2 regions of the Streptococcus sp. k-628 genome follow, and region 1 is predicted to be linked to the other one. Evidence: predicted binding sites of a transcription regulator. Region 1 holds the regulator's gene; the other holds the start of a gene.
The links. The regulator HrcA, encoded in region 1, represses chaperone genes, less so after heat shock. The targets are predictions, from matches to a motif close to TTAGCACTCNNNNNNNNNGAGTGCTAA.

Region 1 (3,181 bases):
ATTTTTTGATATTTCCCTTAAGTGGTGGGGACGTGAGCAACTCCCTTCGGGATTTCATCACTTATTTTTGAGCCTATTGTCTCAAAAATCCCCTGTTTCAGTAGCTTTTGCTACTGAAACTTTCACCACGGTGGGAAATATCTTCCTTGCAAGCCTCCGGCTTGCCTCTTATCTTTCTTTCATAGTTTATTGTCGTTTCGGACAAGTTTCCTATTATGTTACGACACGAGGAGTCGAAATCGATTTTATTTCGACGACGAGTTAGTAAGGAGGCTAGGCAAACGCCATAGCGATTGCCGTTTTCTGACGAATTGCTTTAGTTACCGTCAGAATTGCCTAATTGAACACGCCCTAAGCTCTGAGTAAAAAAGATAGATTTTCTTGTGTTCATCGAACACTTCGTCAATCTCCTATTTTTACTGCGAGCTTTTTACGGGCTTTGTATCTTAGTTATACACCACTACCATGGCTGGGCGTAGGATGCGGTCATGGAGTTTGTAGCCTTTTTGGAAAACTTGAGCGATGCTATCTGCTGGGTGTTCATCGTCTGCTGGGAGAGTTTGGATGGCCATATGGTAGTTATGGTCAAATTCACCATCAGCTGCGATTTCTTCGATTCCTTCTTCTTTCAAAGCGTGAATCAAGCTTTCTTGCACCATTTCCAAGCCCTTCTTCACATCATCTGTCAAACCTTCAACTGCGAGTGCACGCTCAAGGTTGTCGAGCGATGGTAAGATTGCTTTTGCCAAGTCTTGGCTACGATAACGTTGCAAGTTTTGACGCTCTTCATTGGCACGGCGTTGGATATTTTGCATTTCTGCATGAGCGCGAAGGTATTTGTTTTCGAACTCATCTGCACGTTCATTTGCCAAGTCCAACTCAGATTTCTCAGGAGTTGTTTCTTCTACCGTTTCCACAACTTCCTCTTCTTGAACTTCTTCTACTTCTTCATTTTTTATATCTTGGGCCATTTTCGCCTCCTTTAATGATTTCAATCTTAATGTACTTCGTAATGATTACTGCTGAGGTAGCGGTAAAAATCTGTCAACTTCATGGTTAAAACACGATTGACTACATTGACTTGGTTGATTAGCTGTTGGTAATCCAGATTGACTGGACCGATAATGGCTAGAATTCCAACTCCCCGATAAGGAATGAGGAACTTGCTACTAATCACCGCTAGGTCAGCTAGACAGGACTCTTGACTGTCTGCAACACGGACGTTTTGCATCTGATCTTCACGCAACCCCTCACGAATCTCCAGAGCCACCTTTTGCGGTTGGTCAAAGAACTGATAGGCTGCTAGATTAGCAAAATTCAAGAGATTAACCTTGCCCGCCACCACAATATTTTCGTTGAACATTTCCTTAAAGATATGTTCAAAGAGATCGATGACATTGTCCGTTGTTGTAAAGTAACGCTGGATAATCTGCGGAATCTCCGTCCGAATCTTGTAGTGAATATCTAGAACGGTGTGGCCGAGGAAACGTTCCTGAATGATGCTCTTCAGCTTCAGCAAGTCCTCCTGCAAAAAGTTCCTTGGAATCAGAAACTGACTGGTAACCGTTCGAGACTCGTCTAGGGTGAATACTGCCAAGGCTGTATGTTGCCCCAAAACAACGATATCAAAGGCTGTCAACCGTTGCTTGCTCGGCTCAACATCCAATGCTACTACCGTACAGCCACTCAAGTCTGTCAGCAGATTAGCAGCCTCTTGCAGAATATCCTCCAATTTGAAGAATTCCTGATCAAAGGCTTTGACAATCTCATAAACCTCATTTTCAGCTAGTCGGTCAAAATCCAGTGAGTGTTTTACATAGTACTGAAAACCAGCAACACTTGGCATCCGACCACTTGAAGTATGAGCCTTCTCAAGCAATCCTTGCTTTTCTAAAGCCGCCATGTCATTACGAATGGTTGCACTGCTAGAGTTAATAGACTCTTGCAAGGCTTTGGATCCGACAGGTTCGTGCGTTTTGGTAAAGATGTCAATAATCAGATTTAAAATATCCTGCTGACGCTCTGTAACCATCTCATCACTCCTCTCTGTCTGATCTATTAGCACTCGATACGCTCAAGTGCTAACTTATGATTCTATTATACACCCTTAGAAGAGAATGTCAAGATAAAAACTCAAAAAATTAGCACTCTTTTATCAAGAGTGCTAAAAATCAGTCTACAGACCGAGAAACTCACCTTCCATCTACTTGGTATTTCCTTTTAAGTCTGAAAAAACCAAGAATTAAATAAGAAATCAGAAAGGCATATAAAATAAAAATAACGAAGAAAGACATAGCAAGCTCTTCTTTAAATAAACTTATACAAACAACAAGACCACCTGAGAAAGCAACTGTACATGAACGAAGTCTATATCGCATAACTTCCCATCTGAGCCCCTTACTCATATAGACTTGATCCTCTGGAAGTAAATCGGAAGCTGGTTTACGAAAAATTGAACAAAAACCTGTTTCTATCAATTCCCAACCTCTATTTCTAAAATCTTGCAGTTCATACTTATATTTTTTAAGAAATCTAGAATCATAGATACAGTAGATGACATCGTCTGGTTGACATTGGTCAAAATAGAACAAACCAAAACGACTCGTTCTATACCTCCAACCTTTCAAATGCATCTCATGTAAATATTCTTCTTCCTTGTCCAAATCAACAATGGTGAAAATCCGGAATTCTACTCTTCTATTCATTGTCTTACCCCAAAATTAGAAAACATGCCTGGCGTTATTTATCAGATAATTCTTTCCACTTTTGAAACAATCTCCAAAAAATATAAGAAATCTGAATCGCATGAACTATCAATAAAACACCATCTATTATGAAAATCAAAAATACTTCCCAACTGAAAGAACTACCTCCACTGACAAACTTTGAGAAAACCGGTAGTAGAGCTAAAAAGAGAATCGAAATAGGAAGCATCCTCCTCGTTAAAATCCGTTTGACCATAACCAGCTTCCCGGCCGTGTCATTATAAATTTCAAACTCGGCATCCGACTCAATTCCAGAATGAAGTTTTCTAAAGTAGGAAAAACCATTAAAGTCTGTAATATGCTCCCAGTCACAGTCTTTAAACAGTTGTAAATAGGAGGCTCTCTCTGATTTTTCCATTGGGTAAAAATCCAACTGATAAGACACCTGCTCAGGGTGACACTTTTCAAAGGTATAC
Region 2 (3,181 bases), on a different contig from region 1:
GGAGTTTGCAGAAACTTTTCCAAATCAAACAGTTTGGACTTTTCAACTAGATGTGACGGATATGATCATGGTAAAGATTGTCTGCTCTGATATTCTAGAAACGATAGGTCAGATTGATATTCTGGTCAACAATGCCGGACTGGCTCTAGGTTTAGCACCTTATCAGGACTATGAAGAGTTGGATATGTTGACCATGCTGGATACCAATGTCAAAGGTTTGATGGCAGTTACTCGCTGTTTCTTGCCAGCAATGGTAAAAGCCAATCAAGGACATATCATCAACATGGGGTCAACCGCAGGAATCTACGCCTATGCAGGTGCCGCTGTTTACTCAGCTACCAAGGCAGCAGTTAAGACCTTTTCAGATGGTCTGCGAATTGATACCATTGCAACAGATATCAAGGTGACCACCATTCAGCCTGGAATTGTCGAAACAGATTTTTCTACAGTGCGTTTTCATGGTGACAAAGAGCGAGCTGCGTCCGTTTACCAAGGAATCGAAGCCTTGCAAGCTCAGGATATTGCAGACACAGTAGTCTATGTGACCAGTCAACCTCATCGTGTGCAGATTACAGATATGACTATTATGGCCAATCAACAGGCGACAGGTTTCATGGTTCATAAAAAGTAAAAAATTTCCTCGAAAAGTTACAAATTTCTGTAACTTTTTTTGATTTTCTACGAATAGATAAGTAGGAGGAAGAAAATATGTATAATAAAGTTATTTTAATCGGACGCTTGACGTCTACACCAGAATTGCACAAAACCAACAATGACAAGTCAGTAGCGCGAGCAACTATCGCTGTAAATCGTCGTTACAAAGACCAAAACGGGGAACGCGAAGCTGATTTTGTCAATATGGTCCTATGGGGCAGACTAGCAGAAACTTTGGCAAGCTACGCAACCAAAGGTAGTCTTATTTCCGTTGATGGGGAATTGCGTACCCGTCGTTTTGAGAAAAATGGTCAAATGAATTATGTGACCGAAGTACTTGTCACAGGATTCCAACTCTTGGAAAGTCGTGCCCAACGTGCTATGCGAGAAAATAATGCAGGTCAAGATTTGTCGGATTTGGTTTTGGAAGAGGAGGAATTGCCATTTTAAACATTAAAAAGTCTGAGTTGGTCTCAGGCTTTTTATCTTGAGAAAGTCAGACTTTTTTCTTGACTATTTCTGACCAAGTGATACAATAGAACTATGATTTAGCACTCAGATATAAAGAGTGCTAATACTATCTATCTCATTATGGAGGAAATCAGATGTTGAAACCATTAGGGGACCGTGTGGTCTTAAAAATAGAAGAAAAGGAACAAAATGTTGGAGGTTTTGTCCTTGCAGGCTCAGCCCAAGAAAAAACAAAGACAGCCAAAGTTGTGGCTACTGGACAAGGTGTTCGTACCTTGAACGGTGACTTGGTAGCTCCAAGTGTTAAGCCTGGAGACCGTGTCTTAGTTGAAGCTCACGCAGGTCTTGATGTCAAAGATGGCGATGAAAAGTACATCATCGTAGGCGAAGCTAACATCTTGGCAATCATTGAAGAATAGAAGGAGAAAGTAAGTATGTCAAAAGAAATTAAATTTTCATCTGATGCTCGTTCAGCTATGGTCCGTGGTGTCGATATCCTTGCAGATACTGTTAAAGTAACCTTGGGACCAAAAGGTCGTAACGTCGTTCTTGAAAAATCATTTGGCTCACCCTTGATTACCAATGACGGTGTGACCATTGCCAAAGAAATCGAATTGGAAGACCATTTTGAAAATATGGGTGCCAAATTGGTATCAGAAGTAGCTTCAAAAACCAACGATATCGCAGGTGATGGGACTACAACTGCAACTGTTTTGACCCAAGCAATCGTCCGTGAAGGAATCAAAAACGTCACAGCAGGTGCAAATCCAATTGGCATTCGTCGTGGAATTGAAACAGCGGTTGCTGCAGCGGTTGAAGCTTTGAAAAACAACGCCATCCCTGTTGCCAACAAAGAAGCTATCGCTCAGGTTGCTGCCGTATCTTCTCGTTCTGAAAAAGTCGGTGAGTACATTTCTGAAGCTATGGAAAAAGTTGGCAAAGATGGTGTCATCACTATCGAAGAGTCACGTGGTATGGAAACAGAGCTTGAAGTCGTAGAAGGAATGCAGTTTGACCGTGGTTACCTTTCACAGTACATGGTGACAGATAGCGAAAAAATGGTGGCTGACCTTGAAAATCCATACATTTTGATTACAGACAAGAAGATTTCAAATATCCAAGAAATCTTGCCACTATTGGAAAGTATTCTCCAAAGCAACCGTCCGCTTTTGATTATTGCGGATGATGTGGATGGTGAGGCTCTTCCAACCCTTGTATTGAACAAGATTCGTGGAACCTTCAACGTAGTAGCAGTCAAGGCACCTGGTTTTGGTGACCGTCGCAAAGCCATGCTTGAAGATATAGCCATCTTAACAGGCGGAACAGTTATCACAGAAGACCTTGGTCTTGAGTTGAAAGATGCTACAATTGAAGCACTTGGTCAAGCAGCGAGAGTAACTGTGGACAAAGATAGCACGGTTATCGTAGAAGGTGCGGGAAATCCTGAAGCGATTTCTCACCGTGTTGCAGTTATCAAGTCTCAAATCGAAACCACAACTTCTGAATTTGACCGTGAAAAATTGCAAGAACGTTTGGCGAAATTGTCAGGTGGTGTAGCGGTTATTAAGGTCGGAGCTGCAACTGAGACTGAGTTGAAAGAAATGAAACTCCGCATCGAAGATGCCCTCAACGCTACTCGTGCAGCCGTTGAAGAAGGTATCGTTGCAGGTGGTGGAACAGCCCTTGTAAATGTTATCCCAGCCGTGGCTGATTTGGAATTGATAGGAGACGAAGCAACGGGTCGCAATATTGTTCTTCGTGCTTTGGAAGAACCTGTTCGTCAGATCGCCCACAATGCAGGATTCGAAGGTTCTATTGTTATCGATCGTTTGAAAAATGCCGAACTTGGTACAGGCTTCAACGCAGCAACTGGTGAGTGGGTTAACATGATTGATCAAGGGATTATCGACCCAGTTAAAGTGAGCCGTTCAGCCCTACAAAATGCAGCATCTGTAGCCAGCTTGATTTTGACTACGGAAGCAGTCGTAGCCAATAAACCAGAACCAGTGGCCCCAGCTCCAGCAATGGATCCAAGCATGATGGGCGGCATGATGTA

Region 2: the regulator HrcA is predicted to act here: its motif matches at 1,203-1,229, upstream of groES (co-chaperone GroES).

The regions. Positions count from the first base shown of each region.
Region 1 is NZ_VMMZ01000039.1:35,548-38,728, forward strand. Features, by position in the region: gene grpE (nucleotide exchange factor GrpE) at 447-971, opposite strand; gene hrcA (heat-inducible transcriptional repressor HrcA) at 998-2,032, opposite strand; gene HT730_RS06025 (DUF2812 domain-containing protein) at 2,193-2,705, opposite strand; gene HT730_RS10665 (DUF2812 domain-containing protein) at 2,740-3,181, opposite strand, start outside.
Region 2 is NZ_VMMZ01000082.1:1,528-4,708, forward strand. Features, by position in the region: gene HT730_RS09125 (SDR family NAD(P)-dependent oxidoreductase) at 1-631, shown strand, start outside; gene HT730_RS09130 (single-stranded DNA-binding protein) at 709-1,104, shown strand; gene groES (co-chaperone GroES) at 1,260-1,544, shown strand; gene groL (chaperonin GroEL) at 1,560-3,181, shown strand, end outside.